3 regions of the Novosphingobium sp. PY1 genome follow, and region 3 is predicted to be linked to each of the others. Evidence: riboswitches for the same ligand, from Rfam matches in the RefSeq annotation. Region 3 holds a riboswitch; each other region holds the start of a gene.
The links. A riboswitch is a leader RNA that binds a small molecule or an ion and turns the genes downstream of it on or off. The one in region 3 is predicted to bind cobalamin.
Positions count from the first base shown of each region.

Region 1: it holds a riboswitch for cobalamin, as region 3 does, so the genes downstream of both, cobO (cob(I)yrinic acid a,c-diamide adenosyltransferase) here and J3474_RS13620 (HoxN/HupN/NixA family nickel/cobalt transporter) in region 3, are expected to answer to the same signal.
Region 2: it holds a riboswitch for cobalamin, as region 3 does, so the genes downstream of both, J3474_RS14955 (TonB-dependent siderophore receptor) here and J3474_RS13620 (HoxN/HupN/NixA family nickel/cobalt transporter) in region 3, are expected to answer to the same signal.

Region 1 is NZ_BLTI01000008.1:26,680-33,110, reverse strand. Features, by position in the region: gene cbiB (adenosylcobinamide-phosphate synthase CbiB) at 1-303, opposite strand, end outside; gene cobD (threonine-phosphate decarboxylase CobD) at 296-1,384, opposite strand; gene cobS (adenosylcobinamide-GDP ribazoletransferase) at 1,276-1,980, opposite strand; gene J3474_RS11550 (histidine phosphatase family protein) at 1,980-2,555, opposite strand; gene cobT (nicotinate-nucleotide--dimethylbenzimidazole phosphoribosyltransferase) at 2,552-3,568, opposite strand; gene J3474_RS11540 (DUF1636 domain-containing protein) at 3,565-3,972, opposite strand; cobalamin riboswitch at 4,150-4,345, opposite strand; cobalamin riboswitch at 4,405-4,614, shown strand; gene cobO (cob(I)yrinic acid a,c-diamide adenosyltransferase) at 4,780-5,397, shown strand; gene ggt (gamma-glutamyltransferase) at 5,556-6,431, shown strand, end outside.
Region 2 is NZ_BLTI01000008.1:748,773-755,203, reverse strand. Features, by position in the region: gene J3474_RS14960 (cell wall hydrolase) at 1-1,121, opposite strand, end outside; cobalamin riboswitch at 1,317-1,514, shown strand; gene J3474_RS14955 (TonB-dependent siderophore receptor) at 1,608-3,524, shown strand; gene J3474_RS14950 (ABC transporter substrate-binding protein) at 3,521-4,471, shown strand; gene J3474_RS14945 (iron ABC transporter permease) at 4,468-5,433, shown strand; gene J3474_RS14940 (ABC transporter ATP-binding protein) at 5,430-6,200, shown strand; gene J3474_RS14935 (hypothetical protein) at 6,231-6,431, opposite strand, start outside.
Region 3 is NZ_BLTI01000008.1:474,922-481,352, forward strand. Features, by position in the region: gene cobN (cobaltochelatase subunit CobN) at 1-1,671, opposite strand, end outside; gene cobW (cobalamin biosynthesis protein CobW) at 1,679-2,716, opposite strand; cobalamin riboswitch at 2,900-3,138, opposite strand; gene J3474_RS13620 (HoxN/HupN/NixA family nickel/cobalt transporter) at 3,214-4,260, opposite strand; cobalamin riboswitch at 4,442-4,699, opposite strand; gene J3474_RS13625 (diaminopimelate decarboxylase) at 4,796-6,046, opposite strand; gene J3474_RS13630 (SET domain-containing protein-lysine N-methyltransferase) at 6,043-6,431, opposite strand, start outside.

The DNA.
Region 1 (6,431 bases), 450 kb from region 3:
GGCCATGGCAGGCCAGGCGAGCAGGCACAGGATCGGCCAAGCCCAGGCTCCCGCCAGCTGCCGCAAGGTCTGTTCGATCAGCCACGCGCCGCCTCCTGCGAAAGCGAGCAAGGCACAAACGGTGACGATTCCGCCGATCCGCCGATGGCCGTTGCGGACAAGCGTACGATTGAACCGCCCTTCGCACGCCCCGATGAGCCAGGCGAACATGCCAACAGGGTGGCCGAAGCGGCGATGCAGGCGAGCAGGCCATCCCAGCATGCTTTCGATGGCCATGGCGCAGAATGCGATGGGCTCAGCCATGCGGAAGGGCCCGGTCAAGGCGCCGCAAATCCCGCGAGGAAGCCGGGATGCCGATCCGCAGCCAGTCGGGAAAACGCTCGAAAGGCCGCACGAGGATACGGTTCTGCGCCAGGTGCCGGAAGAGGAGTTCCGCGCTGCGCGTCTCGACGAGCCGGAACAGCGGACAGGCTCCCTTTGGCTTCAGGCCATGTCCTGTCAGGACCGCATCGAGCGCTCGCGCCCTTTCGAAAAGGGCAAGGCGCGTACGCGCGATCCACGCTGCATCCTCGTAAGCTGCCGTACCTATGGCGAGCGCGGCAGCATGGACCGGCCAGTCCCCGATAGCTTCGCGCATGGCGGCTATCAGGTCACTCGGTCCGAGCACGAAACCAAGCCGCAGTCCGGCAAGACCGAAGAATTTGCCGAAGGAGCGCAGGACGATCAGCTGCCGGCCATCGTGCACGTGCGGCGCGACGCTCTCGCTCGGTTCGCAGTCGGCATAGGCCTCGTCAACCACGAGCCAGCTCCCTTCAGCGGTCAGCCGATCGGACCACCCGAGTATGTCGTGACCCTGCCGCAGGCGACCATCGGGATTGTTCGGGTTGGCGAAGATCAGGGCGACCGGTTCAACCGGGACTTTCCCAAAGTCGGCGGCTGGACCGTAGAAGGCCTCTTCATGGCTTGCGTACGCCGGTTGCAGCGCACGCCCCTGTAGACCGAGCAGGCGGGCGACCAGGCGGATCGCCAGCTCGCTTCCGCCGATCGCGCAGCAATGACCGGAATCGACCCTGAAGTGCGCCGCGGCCCGCGCCTCGAGTTCATTGAGCGCGTCGGGTTCGGGCAATCTGGTCCAGTCGGTCGCCGGGACGGATGCTGCGGGCCATGCCTCAGGATTGATGCCCGTGGAAAGATCCAGCCAGTCCTTCGGACGTCCGCCGTAGCGACGGCAGGCCTCGTTAAGCCGCCCGCCATGCCGCACGGCCTGCACGGCGCTCACGTCAGGACCAGCGCTGCTAGAAGGATTGCTTCGCACAGTTCTATCCCTGCGCCATGACCGTCGCCCGATATTCCGCCGAGCCTGCGGCGGAGCCAGATGGACCATATCGGTATCGCCAGGACCATCACCGCGAAGGCAGGCTCCCACAAAACGACAGACAGTGCGGGAATGGTCCAGAGCGCAAGATCCGAAACCCGCACCCCGGCGCCGAGACGGCTGCCCAGTCCTTCGTGCAGGGGCGGAAGCATCCTTGCCCAGAACAGGGGGGCGATGCGCGCAAGTCCCGGCAGGATGCAGAGCAGCGGTAATTCAGCGAGGCTAATATGTTGCAGCAATGCGAACTTGGCGAGCAATTGCAGCACGACGACGACGACGCCGAAGCTGCCGACACGCGGATCGGCCAGCACTTCGGAAAGCCGCGCTGGATTGCCATGCGCGGCACCGGCCGCATCGGCCACGTCGGCCAGTCCGTCGAGATGCAATGCGCCCGTCACCGCCACCCAGGCCACCAGTGCAAGCAGTGCCGCCAGCCAGGCGCCTTGCAGCGATCCCAGCCACCAGGCGCCTGCCACGACCGCGCCGACAACCAGCCCCACGAGCGGGAAATAGCGCAGCAGCGCGGCGAAGTCCGCCTCGTCGGCCTTCACGTTCGGCAGGGGCACGCGCGTGGTGAACTGCATGGCGAGAACGAAGCGGCGGATCATGGCGCGGTCGTCTCAAGCGCTATGACCTGCCCAGCACTCTTGCTTCCCGGCCATACCCGCAGGCTGAGCAACGCGCCGTATGGCAGGTCGAATGCCCAGACGCCGCGATGATCGAGCCCGGTGAGGCAGGAGACCGCAGCACGGATCGAGCCGCCATGGGCCACCACGAGGCAATTATCGCGGATATCCGCCAGTGCTTCTCCCACGCGAGAGACGAGAGCCGACCATGTTTCGCCTTGCGGCGGAGGATAGGCATCCGGATCGTCCCAGAACCGGGCAAGCGCGTCACTGTGCACTTGCTGCGGAGGCTGGCCGTCCCACGCACCGAAATCGAGTTCACGCCAGCGCGGGTCGATTTGCGCTGCGAGGCCGCGCTGCGCCGATATCTCCCGAGCCGGAAGCCATGAGCGGGCAAGGTCCGAACACCGAACCTGCTTGCAGGCAACAGCGCGAGCACGTTCAAGGCAGGCTGTGATGCCGCAAGCCAACGGCGGCTCGTCGAGGTGGCCGAGCATCAGGCCGGGTCGCTGCGGAGCTCCGTGCCGCATGAGGTGCAGCATGAAGCTCGTCATACAACGCCTGCGACCCTGGCTTCGGCAAATGTCGCCATGCCGTTGTGCGCAGCAATTGCCGAGCGCACAAGCTGCGCCGCCACCGCTGCACCGGTGCCCTCGCCCAGCCGCATCCCCAGTTGCAGCAGGGGGGCAAGGCCAAGCCAGTCCAGCAACCTGGCATGGGCTGCTTCCATGGAGCAGTGAGCGGCAAGGCAGTGCGCTGCGAAACGCGGCTGATCGACCACCAGCGGCGCTATGGAGGCGCAGACGATGAACCCGTCGAGCAGCACCGGAATGCGCTTGATCCGGGCAGCGAGAATGGCCCCGGCTATTGCAGCAATCTCGCGCCCTCCCAATCGGCGCAAGGTTTCGAAAGCATCGGTGCAGCGGGCACCGTGAAAGGACAGGGCCTGTGCAACGACGGACTGTTTGTAGGCGATACCGTCCCTGTCGAGACCCGTTCCGGCACCGACCCACTCGGCAGCTTTGCCATTGCAGGCCTGCGCGCACAGAGCGGCTGCGGGCGTGGTGTTTCCTATCCCCATTTCGCCCACGAAAAGCAGGTCCAACCCCTCTTCGACGACCGCAGCCCCCGTATTGAGCGCGGCCAGGCAATCTTCCTCGCTCATGGCAGGCTGCTCGACGAAGTCCGCCGTCGGACGGTCCAGCTCGATCGGCACGATGACCAGTTCTGCACCGCAAGCGCCGGCCAGGGCGTTGATAGCCGCCCCGCCCGCCGCGAAGTTGGCGACCATCTGCGCGGTCACTTCGGGCGGATAGGCACTGACCGCCTTTGCGGCGACACCGTGGTTGCCGGCGAAGATCGCCGCACGGATGCCCTCCAGCACCGGTCGTTCCCTCCCCTGCCACGAGGCCATGAAAATAGCGATGTCTTCCAGTCGACCGAGCGAGCCCAGCGGCTTGGTCAAGGCGTCCTGGCGCAACTGTGCGGCGGCCTGCGCGACCTTGTTGGCCTCGGGCAGATCCAGGAGCGCTGCGGCAAAGGCTTCGCGGCTTTCGAACCGGATCATGTGCACAAGAAGCCTTCTGGCGGGGTGCGGGTGATGAAGTGCCCCTTCACGCCCTGCGGCCAGCTGCGATAGGGGACGACGCCTTCTTCGCTTTCGGCATGTTGCGCAGCATAGCTGAGAATCGCGTGCGCGGCCTCACGGTCAGGGGCGAAGTCTCCCAAGACATATCCCATCTTGCCGGGCGCCCGGATATGCACGGTGCAGAAACGCTTGCAGGCGAACAGGCACGGCATTTCCTGAACGCTAACGGCGGCCAGCGCTGGATCGCCTGCCTGCACCTCGCGCATCACGGAGGCCAACCGCGCACCGCCGCGCTCGCCGTGTTCGTCCTCACGTTCGGTTTCGGCATGGCGACAGGTCGAGCAGACCACAACCGAGGCGTTTGCGTCGACTGCACGCAGCATCAGCGTAACGCTCCCGAGCGCGGACGACAAAATGACATCAAGAGCATGGCGGCGCTCCCTCCTTGCAAACGGCTCCAGCCCCACCGGAATCCCAACCGGCGAGACGATGACTGTCGTTGCGCGAGGGGTGACCCCGCCATAACGGGGCCCTCGAACACCCGGTGCGCCCTGCCCGGATGAAGAACGACTGCGGCAGGCAGGTCTCCTGGCTCACGGGTCAGCGCCGCTCCGGCCGCCTTCTCAGGACCGGCTTGGGGTCCCAATGGCGAAATGGCCGGATGGCTCGCCGCTTACAGTTGCAGGGGCAGCCCGGGACTTGCACCCGAATTCCCTTTTGATCCCCTTGCGGGGAACCTGTCGCAGCCCGGCAAGTATCGCGCAGTCATGCCCTTCGCAAGCGCAATATGCTTGCAGGCAGACTTGCCCTGGCCTATCCGCGGGGCCGTAACGGGTGCCCGCAAGGGCTTAATCGGGAAGTCCGGGCAGCGAAGTCTTCGCTGCATCTGCGGCACTGCTCCCGCAACTGTGACCGGTGAGCGCATCGCCACTATGCCATTGAACGGGCACACCCTGTTCGAGAAGGCGGCGAAAGGCGCGGCGATCCGGAAAGTCAGGAAACCGGCCCGCTACCGTCGTTCCTTCGCGCGGGCGGGATGAACCGGGCGGACGAGGGCCTCGCATCCTGCGGGCAATCCCTTGGCAAACGACAATCGTGCGTGCGTCGAAGAGGAAACCCGAGTGAATGCCAAACTTGCCGGACTCTCCTTCGCCCCGCCGCATGCCACCCCCGAGAGAGGCCAAACCGCTATGACCGATACCGAAAATCTCGCCGAAGAAGACCGCCGCCACAAGGAACGGACCCGCAAGCTCAAGTCCGTAGTCGATGCGCGCATTGCTGCAGCCAGGATCGACAAGGGGCTGGTGCTCGTTCTTACAGGAAACGGCAAGGGCAAGTCCTCCAGCGCCTTCGGCATGGTGGTTCGCACGCTGGGCTACGGGCGCACGGCGGCGGTATTCCAGTTCATCAAGAGCAAGGTCGACGTAGGCGAACGCGCTTTCCTTTCCGTGCAGCCGGGCGTCACCTGGGAGAACTGCGGCGAGGGCTTCACCTGGGAAACCCAGAACCGCCAGCGCGACATTGCCGCTGCGCAGGCCGGGTGGACCAAGGCAAAGGCCGCGCTGGCCGATCCTGAGATCTCGCTCGTCGTGCTCGATGAACTGACGTACCTCATCAATTACGGCTACCTCACGCTGGAAGAAGTCCTTCCTGCGATCAGGAACCGGCCGGAGATGCAGCACGTGGTAATCACCGGGCGCGCGGCCCATGCCGAATTCATCGAACTGGCCGACACGGTAAGCAGGATCGGTGACGAGAAGCACGCTTTCCGCAATGGCATCAAGGCGCAGCCGGGGATCGACCTCTAGCCAACGGCAGCGCACTGCAAGCAGAAATGTCCTCGCCGCAAGCCCCTATACCTGCCGGACGGAACTGTTAGGTTCCGTCCCGGCGATCGCGCGAGTCCCTGACTGAAGGGGCCATCGCCGCGACAAGATCGATTGAAGCTACCCCGCGGAGAACCCTATTGCGCCGCCTTTTCCTGTCCGTCGGCCTTGCCGCACTGACACTGACGACCGTTTCCCAGGCCAGCGTTTCCCAGGCCAGTCCGCCCCCTGCAGCAACCGTCGAGCAGACCGCACGGTCCGAAGTACCGGAGCGCGAACAGGCCGGGTTTGCAAAGCATGCAATGGTCGCGGCGGCCAATCCCCTGGCGGTGAAGGCAGGGGTGGACGTGCTGCGCAAGGGCGGCTCGGCGGTCGACGCCGCAGTGGCGATCCAGGCGGTCCTCGGCCTTGTCGAACCGCAGAGTTCGGGGATCGGCGGCGGCGCCTTCATGGTCTACTACGACGCGAAGAGCCGCAAGGCGACATACTACGACGGGCGCGAAACCGCGCCTGCCGGCGCGACCGACCGCCTCTTCCTCGACGATGACGGCAACCGACTGCCTTTCTTCGATGCGGTTCTTGGCGGCATTTCAACCGGCGTGCCCGGGGCCGTGGCCATGCTAGACATGGCCCATCACGATCACGGCAAGCTCGCCTGGGCGGACCTGCTGAAGCCGGCCCGCAATCTTGCCGAGGACGGCTTCATCGTCAGCCCCCGCCTTGCGGGCATGATCCGGATGGAGCGCGCACCGCAATCCTCCGCGCCCGATGCCGTCGCGTATTTCTCCAAGCCGGACGGCACCCGCTATGCCGCGGGGGACCGCCTGCGCAATCCGGCCTACGCCCGCACCTTGGAGCGGATCGCCAGGTTCGGAGCCTCCGGCCTGCTGACCGGCCCTGTTGCCGCTGACATCGTCAGGCGCGTGAGCGAGGGACCGCGCCCAAGCACGATGACGTTGGCCGACCTCGCCGCCTATCGCCCGCGCTCCGGCCCGGCGCTTTGCGAACCCTACCGC
Region 2 (6,431 bases), 270 kb from region 3:
AGTGCTTCGCCGCCGCGTTCGCGAATGGCGCTGGAATAGATCGGCGCGGGCGCGGTCTTGGCGGCGGCTGTCTCGATCGGGCTTGTCGCGGCAGTCGGCGCTGCCCCTTGCGCATCGAACTTGCGCTGGATCGCCACCGGATCGAGCGTGTCTGCCGCCGCCATGGTGGGCGAAGCGGTGTCGCGGGGGTGCGGCGCGGCTGCCGGTTCGCCGCCCAGGTAGGCGAAGCGGAAGGCGCCCGGGCGGCCCGCCGCGCCATGGAAGCTGTAGAAGCGATGCGCCCCGATGGTGCCGAGGTAATCGAGGCTCGCAGCCCAGTAGGGATGGACCTGCACGGTGTGGTAATGCGTCGCCAGGCCGACCGGGGCATAGACGTAGCCCGACAGCGCGGCGCGGGCGACCTGCATCGCCCGGTCCCAGAAATAGCGCGAAGGTTTGCGGGCGAGCGAGCCGTCGCAGGTGAACGAGAACTGGCAGCCGGTGGAGCGTTCCGATCCTTCGTAGACCACGCCGCACACGGTATTGGGATAGGCCGGGTGGGCCACCCGGTTGAGCACGACCTGCGCAACCGCACGCTGGCCGGCTTCGGCCTCGCTTGCGGCTTCATAGTATATGGCGGCGGTCATGCACTGCAGCGCGCGGGTGCGGTCGATGCCGCTGGCATCGATGGTGAGCGGGCGGGCAGGGGCGCGGGCTTCAGGGGCCGGTGCGTCCGCGTCCCCGGCGTCGGAATGGATGCCTTCGCCCACCTGCAGGGGCGCGGCTTCCTGTTCGAGGTAATAGAAGGCGGAGCCGGGAAAACTCGATCCGGCGCGCTCGAAGGGCATCGGCTCGGGGGTCTGCGCCTCGGCCGTGGCAGCGGCGATGGTGAAGCGGTCCCAGTGTCCCGGTGAGGCGAAGGCAGGCAGGGCGATGGCGGCAAGGCCTGCAGCAGCCACGCTCCAGCGCCGCTGCAGATGGGCGCGGTGCGCATGCCGGTTCCTGCGCCCGCGCTCGAACCGGGCCGCGAAGTCGCGCGGGCGCGCCTCGCTTTCGCCGATCAGGGCCATCAGGGCAGGTGGCTCGGTCACTCGGTTCCTTTCGCTCGCCTTGTCAAAGTGCGCACCGTCAATGTGCGCCACTTCAACGTGCGCCCCGTCAACGTGGCTCGTCGGCGCATCCTGCGCCTAACCCGCCTATCGATCCGGCGCATCCGCTCCGTGGTCGCCGTCCCGAAGCGACACACCGCCGCCTTGTAGCCTTAACCGGTAAACAAACCGGTTGCGCGGGCAGGTACTTGCGCGGCCGTGCTTGCAAAGCCTGCAACACCGCAGTATCCGCCCGGCCACGTCACGGGTTGTCCGGCTTGCCGGACCTAAGAGGGAAGCCGGTTCGATTCCGGCGCTGTCCCCGCAACTGTGACCGGGGAGTTCCGTCCCGATTGGCCACTGGCGTCTTGTCACAAGGATGCCGGGAAGGTGGGGCGGCGCTATGATCCGGGAGCCAGGAGACCTGCCAGTGATGGTCGTTCCGCGCCGGGCGGGTTGGACCGGAATGCAGCGAGTCATGCGCCGTGAAGGCGCGGCCTCAGCCACGAGCGACGCTTCGTTCAGGTTGGAGGTTTGTACGTGAAGTATCTGTATCTGCTCGGCACCGCGCTTGCCGTGTCCACACCCGCTCTTGTTTCCCCCGCTCTTGCCGATGAGGCCGATGTCGCGCCGTTCGTTCCGCTGGGTGACGCGATCACGGTGATCGCGACCGGCAGCGCGCTGCGCGTCGATCAGGCGGGGCAGCCCGTCAGCGTCGTCGGCAGCGAGGAGATCGATTCCATCCAGGGGCCGGACGTCGCCCGCGTGCTGGAGCGCCTGCCGGGCGTGACCTTCAGCCGTAACGGCAGCATCGGCGGGACGACGAGCCTGTTCGTGCGCGGCGCCAATTCCCAGCAGCTTCTGGTGCTGGTCGACGGCCTGCGCGTTGCGGACATTGCCGCGCCCAGCGGCGGGTTCGATTTCGGCAACCTGATGACCGGGCCGGTCGGCAGGGTCGAACTGCTGCGCGGCTCGAACTCGGTCGTCTGGGGATCGGAAGCCATCGGCGGCGTGCTGGCGATCACCAGCCGCGACGTCAACGGCGTCGAGGGCTCGGCAGAGTATGGCGCGCGCGACAGCTTCGACGGGCAGGTTTCGGCCGGGCTTTCCGGCGAGACCTACGGCGTCAACCTCAATGGCGGTTACATGCGCACCGATGGCATCAGCCAGGCGGCGTCCGGTACCGAGGCCGACGGCTTCAGGCAGTGGCGGGCCGGTGGCCGTGCCCACGTCGATCTGGTGCCGGGCCTTACCGCCAGCGTGGTGGGCCGCTTTACCGATGGCACGCTCGACCTCGATGGCTATCCGGCGCCGGATTACACTTTCGCCGATACGCCCGAGTACCAGAAGACCCGCGAGCTGGGCGGCCGCGCGGGGCTGACGTGGACCGGCGATGCGCTCACGCTCGATGCAGGCTATCAGGTTTCGGACACCCGCCGCCGTTACTACGACCCGACGATCTCGGACCAGTTCAATTCCGAAACGCAGGGCCGCAGCGAAAGGGCGGAACTGAGTGGCTCCTACGACGCCACCGATGCCGTCCGGCTCGACTTCGGGGGCGCCCATGAATGGTCGCACATCAAGTCCGACGATTTCCTCTACGGCTCGCGCATTCGCGCCGACGCGGAACTGACGAGCGTGCATGGCCTGCTCGGCTACTACGGCAATCTGTTCAGCCTGGCCGCGGGCGTGCGCTACGACGACCACTCCAATTTCGGCGACAAGTGGACCTTCGGTGCCAACGGCAGCGTCACCGTGGCGGCGGGCTGGCGCATCCGCGCCTCCTACGGCGAAGGCTTCAAGGTGCCCACGCTCTATCAGCTGTTCTCCGAATACGGCAATCCCGACCTGATGCCCGAGCGCAGCCGCAGCTACGATGCCGGGATCGAGTATGGCGACCGCAACGGCCCGCTGCACTTCGCGGTCACCGGCTTTCGCCGCGACAGCCGCAACCTGATCGACTACGTCTCGTGCTTCGGATCGAGCGATGCGCTTTGCGGGGATGGCCGCTACGGTTTCTATGCCAATGTCGGGAAGGCCCGCGCAACCGGCGCCGAGATCGAGTTGGGCGCCCGGGTTTCCGAGCGCCTGCGTGCCAGCGCGGTCTATACTTACGTCAAGTCGGTGAACCGCACGGCCGGCGATCTCAACCGGGGCAACGACCTTGCCCGCCGTCCGCGCAATGCACTCACCGTCTCGGCCGACTGGGACGCGCCGCTTGAAGGGCTGACGCTGGGCGGCGATATCCGCATGGTGTCCGACAGCTACAACGACAATTACAATACGACCCCGCTGGACGGTTACGTGACCGCGACCCTGCGGGCGAGCTACACGATAGCGCAGCGCTACGAAGTCTTCGCGCGCATCGAGAACCTGACCGATGCCGATTACACGACGGTCTCGGGCTACGGCACGCCGGGCCGCTCGGCCTATGCCGGGGTTCGGGTGAAGATGTGACCCTGTCGCTTCCCCCGCAGTCCGGGAGGACCGGAGGGAAGCATCTGGCGCGGGCCCTGGTCCGCGCCGGGGTCCTTGCGCTGGCATGGGCCTGCATATCGGGTTGCGGGGGTGGCCATTCCGGGGCCGCCCCGCTTGCCGCGCGGGGCGATCCGGCCCACCCGACCATCGTCTCGCTCAATCCCTGCACCGATGCGATCCTGGCCGAAGTGACCGGGCCGGGCCAGTTGCTGGCGATCTCGGGCTACAGCCACGATGCCCAGTCCACTTCGATGGACCTTGCCAAGGCGCGCCGTTACCGCGCGGTCTCGGGCACGGTGGAGGAAGTCGCCGCCATCGGCCCGAAAGTGGTTGTCGCCAGCAGTTTCCTGCCGCCCGCCACGGCCAGCGCGCTCGACGAGCTGGGCTTCAAGGTGGTGAAGATGCCGATTGCGCCGGACCTTGAGGCTGCGCGCGGCCAGATCCGGGAACTTGCGGGCCTCACCGGCCATCCCGAACTGGGCAAGCGCCTGATCGGCCGGATCGACGAGGCGCTGGCCCGCGCCGCGCCGGCCCGGGGCGCTACGCCCGTACCGGCGCTGGTCTGGGAATCGGCAGGGCTGGTCGCAGGTGACGACACCCTGATCGTTGACATGATGAAGCACACCGGCTTTACGAACGCGGCCAGTGCACGCGGGCTTTCGCAGGCCGATTTCCTGCCGCTCGAGAAAGTACTGGCCGATCCGCCGCGCGTCGTCTTCGCAGTTGGCAATCCGCTGGCCGAAGAGGACCGCATGCTGCATCACCCCGCTCTCGCGAGCCTGAGCCGCATGAAGCGTTTTCCGCTCGATCGTTCGATCCTCTGGTGCGGCGGCCCGACGATCCCGCGCGCCATCGACGCGCTCGGACGCGCCCGGCGCGAACTGGACCGGCAGGACGCGGCGATGCGGACGGCACGGGTGCGATGAACCCGCGCCTCGTCCTCCTGCTGCTGGCCGGCCTGCTGGTGGCCGTGCCGCTTTCACTGCTCGCCGGACGCGTGTGGATCGATCCCTTTTCGCCGACGGCGCACAATGCTTCGATCATCCTCGTCCAGCTGCGTCTGCCGCGCGCGGTGCTGGCGCTGGTGGTGGGCGCGGGGCTGGGCGCTGCCGGAGCCGCGATGCAGGGCTTCCTGCGCAATCCGCTGGCCGACCCGGGTCTCTTCGGCATTGCACCCGGCGCAGCGCTGGGCGCGGTGCTCAGCTTCTGGACCGGCTATGCCGCCTCGCCGTGGCTGCTGCCGGTCTTCGCGCTTGCCGGGGCCTGCGGAGCGATGACGCTGCTGGCACTGATTGCCGGTCGCAGCGGCGGCGTCGCGCTGTTCACGCTGGCGGGCCTGATGGTCTCCAGCCTTGCCGGCGCGCTGATGAGCCTTGCGATCAGCCTGAGCCCATCGCCCTTCGCCATGACCGAGATCGTCACCTGGACGATGGGCTCGCTTGCCGACCGCTCCTGGCGCGAAGTCTGGATCGCCCTGCCGCTTACCGCCGCGGGGATCGGCGTGCTCCTGGCCGCCGGGCGCAGCCTCAATGCCCTGACGCTGGGCGAAGCCGCGGCGCGCTCGCTGGGGGTCGAGCCGTTCCAGCTGCAGGCGATGATGATCATCGGCATCGGCCTGACGGTCGGCTCGGGCGTGGCAGTGGCCGGGATCATCGGTTTCGTCGGCCTGATGGTGCCCCACTTCGTGCGCCCCTTTACCGACCACCGCCCGTCCTCGCTGATCGTCCCGAGCGCGCTGGCAGGCGCGCTGCTTTTGCTCATTTCCGATTGCCTGTGCCGCGTGCTGCCATTGGCCGGGGGCGAACTGCGTCTCGGCATCGCCCTCAGCCTGCTCGGGACGCCGTTCTTCCTGCACCTGCTGCTCAAGATGCGTCAGGAACTGGCATGAGCCTTGGCGCCAGCAACCTGAGCGTGAAGAACCGGCTCGACGGCGTGTCCTTGCAGTGCCGTCGCGGGATGGTCACGGCGATCTGCGGCCCCAACGGCGCGGGCAAGTCGACGCTGCTTTCGTGCATGGCCGGGCTGCTGCGGCCCGATGTGGGCGATGTCCAGCTGGGCGGACGGCCCCTGTCGCAATGCTCGACGGCCCAGCGTGCGCAGTGGATCGGCTATCTCCCGCAGTCGCCCGAAGTGGCCTGGGACGTTTCGGTCGAAGTGCTGGTCTCGATCGGCCGCCTGCCGTGGAAGGATGCCCCGGCAAAGGAGGCGCAGGAAGCCATCGACGAGGCGATTGCCGCGATGGACCTCGAAGCCCTTCGCCATCGCCCGGTTTCGCGTCTGTCGGGCGGCGAGCGGGCAAGGGCACTGATGGCGCGCGTCCTGGCGACCCGCCCTGGCTGGGTGCTGGCCGACGAGCCTTTCGCCAATCTCGATCTTGCCCATGCCGCCGCCCTGATGCGGCGCTTTCGCCAGCAGACGAGGGCCGGGCGCGGTGTCGTGCTGGTGCTGCACGACCTGGCGACGGCAATGAACCACGCCGATCAGGTGGTGGTGCTCAAGAACGGCAGGGTCGAGGCCGAGGGCCCGCCCGAGATCGCGCTGGCCCGTGAAGTGATCCACCGGGTCTGGAACTGCCCGGCACGCTGGCTGGGCGATCCGGGCGAGCGTGCCCTGTCGCTGGGGCAGCCTTCGCCCTTTACGCTGGACGCGCGTTAGGGCGGCCTTGGTGCCTGTCCTTCGGCAGGCTCAGGATGAGCGGGACCGGCCGCCATGCCGCAGCCCGGATTTCCTCCCCGTCTCGAGGGACGGCGCGGCGAGCTTGGGCGACATCGCGGTATCGAGGGCATCGAGCGTGTCGTTGGTATTGGCCGAAACGAGCTGGTCGAACACGTTGCGCACGCGCGTCAGCAGGCCACCGATTGCAAGCGGGAGCAGGGCTGTTCCAAA
Region 3 (6,431 bases):
ACAGGCATCGCCAAGCGCTACCGATTTACCCGGCAGCCACTCAAGCGTTCCGTGCGCGCCGAGATGGACGAGCGCATCGACCCGGCGCTCGTGCAGCCAGAGATAGAAGGCAACATAGCCATGACGCGGGCAACGCGAGACATCGTGGTAATCCTCGTCACGCTCGGCAGACCAGCCGCGCTCGGGCTGCAGGGCGACCAGGACATGGCCAAGCTCCACGACGCGAAAATGAAAGGCGCCGTCGGCAACGGCGGGGTCCCTTTCGGCGTCTCCCCAGGCCTCGGCCAGATCGGCCTGCAGCGCTGCAGGCAAGCGGGCCAGAGCGGCGCGATAGGCGCCGAGCGGCCAACTGGCGGTTGCTTCGCCAAGGCCCGCCACAAGGTCATGGCCGCATTCGACCGTGTAACCGGCCTGCGCCAGATCGGCGAGGATCGCATCGGCGGAGGCCAGTGCATCCAGCCCGACAGCGTGGGCCATCTGGTAGCCCTTGCCCGGATAGGTCGAGAGAACCATCGCAAGGCGCCGCTCTGCCGCGGGTTTCCGGCCCAGCGCGATCCACCCCGCGACGCGCGCGGCAATCGCTTCGATCCGCGATGGCTCGGCGCGGTGGGCACTGCGCGAAAATTCAAGGGCATCGTCGCGCGCGGCGGCTTCCTTGAAGCTGGCCACGCCTGCAAAGATGCGGCCGTCGACTTCGGGAAGCACGACATGCATGGCGAGATCGGCCGGCGACAGACCGCGCGAGGCATCCTGCCAGGCTTGCCGTCCGCTCGTCGCCAGCGCGACCTGGAACACCGGGACACCGGCGCCGTCGAGCGGCGTCGCGCCTTCATCGTCACGCGCGGAAAAGGCGGTCGCATTGATCACCGCCGCGGGCTGCAGCGCCCGCACCCAGCGATCCACCCAGCCGCGAACTTCAGGGGCCTTCAGCGAGGGCACGTAAAGGCCCAGCACATCGAAACCGCGTGCGCGCAAGGCCGCGTGGAGTGCCTCGAAAGGATCGAGATCGGCGGAGCTGAGATAGGATCGATAGAACGCGAGCAGCACGCGCGGGCGGGATGCTGTCAGGGCAAAGGCCGCCGGACAGGCCGTGTCTTCACCTGGAAGCCACGCCCCGGCAGTCGGCAGCGCCTGAATGGCCCGGACTTCGCGCCCGGTCTTGCCGTCCGCCAGCAGGCCGCCCGCTTGCGCGAGCCGTGAAAGGGCTGCCCGCGCTGCAACCGCGCCGCCGATATCGCAAAGGCGGGTCAGTTCGCGCAGCGTGGAAACCGGAACGGTCGAGACGGCATCGAGCCTTTCGTCCTCGCGCCCGTCTGCGGGCAGCACGGCCAGCGCGATCCCGCGCGAACGCGCCAGCGCCTCCACCTGCTGCAGGCCGTAAGTCCAGTAGGGAAGCCCGCCGATGATCCGTACCAGGATCGCCTTCGCACATGCCAGCGTGCGCTCGACATAGGTGTCGACCGACAAGGGATGCGTCAGTGCCGCAAGATTGGCGAGGCGCAGCGAGGGCGGACTGTCCCCCGCATCGCGCGCGCTGCGCCACCCGGCAGCGAAAGCGCCGAGGTCGCTGTCCGAAAACGACAGCACCACGAGATCGGCCGGAGCCTGCCCCAGATCCTGCGGAACGGAGGCTTCCTCGATCCCGTGGGTCTCGCGGAAGATAACGTGCATCGCGGCCTCAGCCCTGCAGCACGGCCCTTATCGCAGCGGGATCGAGGTAATCGTGCTCGGCAATGGCGACCAGCGACGTGAGGCGCGCTTCATCGGGGCGCCAGGGGCGGTCGTAGTGGCTGCGTACCCGCGCGCCGACCGCCTGCACCAGCATGCGCATCGGCTTGCCGGCTACCGCGACATAGCCCTTCACCCGCAGCACCCGGTGATCGCTCGCCAGTGTCTCGATGCGTGCGGCGAGAGCAGCGGGATCGGCGATTTCGCCCAGTTCGATGACGGCGCTGTCGAAATCCTCGTGCTCGTGATCGTCCTCGCCATCGTGGTGCGAGGGACGCGCGGCAATATCGTCCTCGGCAGCAGCGCCAAGGCCAAGGATCACGCGCGGATCGACGACGCCCTCGCTCAGTTCGATGACCGGGACCGGGCGCGGGGCTTCTGCGGCGATGACTTCACGCGCGCGGGCAAGGCCCTCGGCGCCGGCAAGGTCGGCCTTGGTCAGCAGCACCATGTCGGCGCAGGCGAGCTGGTCCTCGAAGACTTCGGACAGCGGCGTCTCGTGATCGATTTCCGGGTCGGCCGCGCGCTGCGCCTCGAGTGCGGCGAGATCGGGTGCGAACCGGCCCTCGGCCACGGCCTCTGCGTCGGCAAGGGCAAGCACCCCGTCGACAGTGATGCGGCTGCGGATCGCGGGCCAGTCGAAAGCCTTGAGCAGCGGCTTGGGCAGCGCGAGACCCGAAGTTTCGATCAGAATGTGATCGGGCCGGGGTTCAAGCGCCAGCAGCTTCTCGACAGTGGGGATGAAGTCGTCGGCGACGGTGCAGCAGATGCAGCCATTGGCCAGTTCGACGACGTTCTCTGCCGGGCAGTCGGGGATGGCGCACGACTTCAGGATATCTCCATCGACGCCCAGCGTGCCGAATTCATTGACGACGACCGCCAGGCGGCGACCGCCGGCATTGCGGATGAGATGGCTGATGAGCGTGGTCTTACCCGCGCCCAGAAAACCGGTGATGATCGTTACAGGGACCTTGGACAGGTCAGGCATCGGCAATTCCCCACGCGCCATGGCGACAACGGCGGGGCTTGCCGGAAGCGAATCCGACCGACGCGCGGCGACGGGCGGGCGCGAAAAGGCACCCGTTATCGCGCGTTCGTGCAGCCCCAGCCGCACAGCTTCGTCGCTCAGACGGAAGAATTACCGTGCCGTGACCATCCCCTGGATCAAGGCAAGAGCGACCGGTGCGCCGGCAGGTCTCCTGGCTTGCGGGTCACTGCTTGATGCACGCCTTCCCGGATCGCCTTGCGGCTTCACCCAGTGGCCGGCCCTTCGCGTGAGGAAGGGAACCGTGTGCATCTCGCTATCCGCTCACAGTTGCAGGGACAGCCGCGGTTTTGGGAAGGAGAGACCTTCCCGCACCGCATTCCCGATTAAGCCCCTTTCGGGGCACCGGCGCGATCATTCGAAGCACAGAATCGATCCGTGCTTCGAAGCGAGGCCCTAGAACAGATCGACCGCCAAGCCAATCGCCTAAGGACCGGTTCTCATGCCGAGACGCGCACTTCGATATCGTCGAAGCGCTTCCAGCGGTAGATCGCGAAGCTGGCGAGCCAGCACAGCACGAAAAGGCCGATGATGCCGAACCCCAGGCTGTTGAAGTTCTCTCCCAGTTCGCCGGCAATATCGAACAGGCCGCCGGTGAGGCCCAGCTTATCGCCGATCAGGGCGACCGTTTCGATCCCGCCGATGACGATGGCGACAAGCGCCGAAATCAGGGTGATGGTGATGTTGTAGTAGAGCTTGCGGATCGGCTTGACGAAAGCCCACTCATAGGCGCCGAGCATGACGACGCCGTCGGCGGTGTCGATCAGCGCCATGCCCACGGCGAAAAGCACCGGCAGGACGAGGATCGTGCCGATGGAAAGCCCGTCCGCCGCCTGCCCCGCCGAAAGGCCCAGGATGGCCACTTCGGTCGCGGTGTCGAAACCCAGCCCGAACAGGAAGCCCAGCGGAGCCATGTGCCAGCTGCGGGTGATGAGGCGGAACATCGGCCGGAAAAGGCGCGCCATCAGCCCGCGATTGCCCAGCAGCATGTCGAGGTCTTCCTCCACATAGGCGCCCCCGGCACGGACATGGGCGAAGGTCTTCCACACGTTGCGCAGGATGATCAGGTTCATGGCGGCAATCGAGAACAGGAAGATCGCCGAGATCGAGGTCGCGACGAGACCGCCGACCTGCTTGAGACTTTCGAACTGCGTCAGTGCGCTCGTCGTCAGGGCAATGGCTATGGCCGCGATGGTGACGATGCCGGAATGTCCGATGGCGAACCAGAAGCCGACTGCGATCGGGCGCTGACCGTCCTGCATCAGCTTGCGGGTCACGTTGTCGATGGCCGCGATATGGTCCGCGTCCACGGCATGGCGCAGCCCCAGGCCCCATGCCAGCAGGGCCGTGCCGAGCATGAGCGGCCGATCGTGGAACAGCGAGAAAGCCCAGATCCAGGCGGCGATATTGGCGGCCACGAGCGGGCCGAAAAGCCAGCCTATCCGGCGGCGCAGGTTGGGTCGAACAGAATGCGGCAATTGAGCCATGATGCGAAATCGTCCTCCGGCGTCTTGCGACAAGGCCGGGACGAACCGCTCAGGCGAACGGCCGGAAGGCGCAGGCAACCGGACGCCAGGGCCGGTCGACACGCCGCTCCGCTGCGGCCCCGGCCGCAGGTTCGTCGCTCAGACGGAGTTCACCGTGCCGCGGCCATCCCCTGGACCAGGGCAAGAGCGACCAGACGCCGGCAGGTCTCCTGGCTCGCGGGTCACAGCTTGATGCACGCCTTCCCAGGCCCTTCGCGGCATGCCGCATTCGGCCCAGTGGCTGCTTCCCAGGCGCCCATGGCGCATGAAAAGCCCTGTGCATCGCGCTATCCGCTTACAGTTGCAGGGACAGCCGCGGACTTGGGAAAGGCAATCCCTTCCCCGCACCGCATTCCCGATTAAGCCCCTGTTACGGGGCACCGGCGCGATCAATGGGAATCGGCAAGAACCGATTCGAAGGTGCTGATAACACCCCGATTTCGCAGTGCCCATCGCAAGTTTGCGGCAATCGCGCGGCCCAGGCGCGGCGCGCAGCCTACAGGGCGCGTTCGGTAAAGGCGCCGCGCATGCAGTGGTTGGAACTCATCGCCGAGCCGTATCCCCCGGCATTGAGGAAGGCGATGAAGTCCCCCTCCTCAACGGGCGGAAGGAGCGTGTCGGCAGCCCAGATATCAAGCGCTTCGTTGATATTGCCGGCAATCGTCACCCGCTCGCCCGGCGCCGATCCATCGCCGCGCAGCAGGCAGGGAACCGGCTCGCACGGCAGGTCGTAGAAAGCAGGTTCCGGGTGGAGATTGAAGCCCCCGCCGACGAAGACGAACCGGGTGTCGCGCTTGATTTCGACGTCGGTCACGGGAAGCACGAGCATCCCGGCATCCTTGGCAATGTAGTCCCCCGGCTCAACGGCGATGCGCAGGCCGCGTCCGGCAAAATGGCGGCGCAGGATCGCGGCCCATTGCGCCAGATCGAGCGGCCTGTCCCCGCAGCGATGGGGCAGCCCGAGCCCGCCGCCGACGTTGACCGTGCGCACCTGCGGCACTTCGTCGAGGAAGCGAGAGGCCTCCGCGACGGCCAGATCCCAGCTCTCCAGCTGATCGGTCAGGTATCCGCAGCCGACATGAAAATGCAGCGAGGTGATCGCCAGCCCATGGCTTTTCGCGAGGGCAAGCGCCTCGCCCCACTGCTCGCGGTAGATGCCGAACTTGGTCGTTCTTCCCCCGGCATAAGTCAGCTTCTCGGCATCGCCGTAGCCGGTGCCGCGCCCGGGATTCACGCGAATGCCGATCTCGCGGCCCGGCGTTCGCTCACCGATGCGTCGGATCATGCCCATGGTGTCGCAATTGATCGTGATCTCGGGATGGGACAGTAGTCGTTCCAGATCGCGCGGCGTGACGCCAGTGCCGGTGAAACTGATCTGACCGGGCGCAAAACCGCAGGCCAGGGCATGATCCAGTTCACCCGGAGAGCAGATGTCGACCCCGCATTTGCCGCTTTGTGCGAGCCGCTCAAGCAGGGGCGCAAAGCGGTTGGCCTTCATGGCGTAATAGACCGTGAAGGCGCAGCCGATATCGCCAAGGGCAGCGACCACCCTATCGAGATTGGCTTCGACGCGGTCGAGCGAATAGAGAAACAGCGCCCCCCCTTCCTCGCCCCCGCTCTCGCCCTCACCGGCCAGTGCGGCGACATCATGTCCCGCGAAGTGCAGGCGCCCGCCGCGATAATGCAGGTCTGGGCGCTCCCACCACGGCGCAGTCCGGGCCGATGAGCCCTGCTGCGGCACGGTCACGACTTCAGCGGCTTGGCCTGCCCGTCCAGAAATCGCCTGCCCTCCTCGTTCGCATTCTCGGCGCGCCCGGTGATCCACGCGCGGCAGCGCTGCGCGGCACAATGGCATGCGAATTGCCGATAGAGAACATCCTCCGTCGCGGCATAGTCGATGGTCAGGACTTCGCCAGCATCGATATCGCTAAGGGCGACAAGTTCGAAGCGCTCCATGTCCAGCCGGCAATTGGGCTCGCAACCGTGGGACAGGTAGCCGACGAAGCGCGTGTCATGGACATGCATCCCCGGCGAGACCTGCAGGCTGTGCTGCAGCAGGTCGGCGCTGACTTCGCCGTTGAACCTGTCGAGCACCTCGCCCGCGGCAAAGGGGGCAAGCGCACGCACGCACA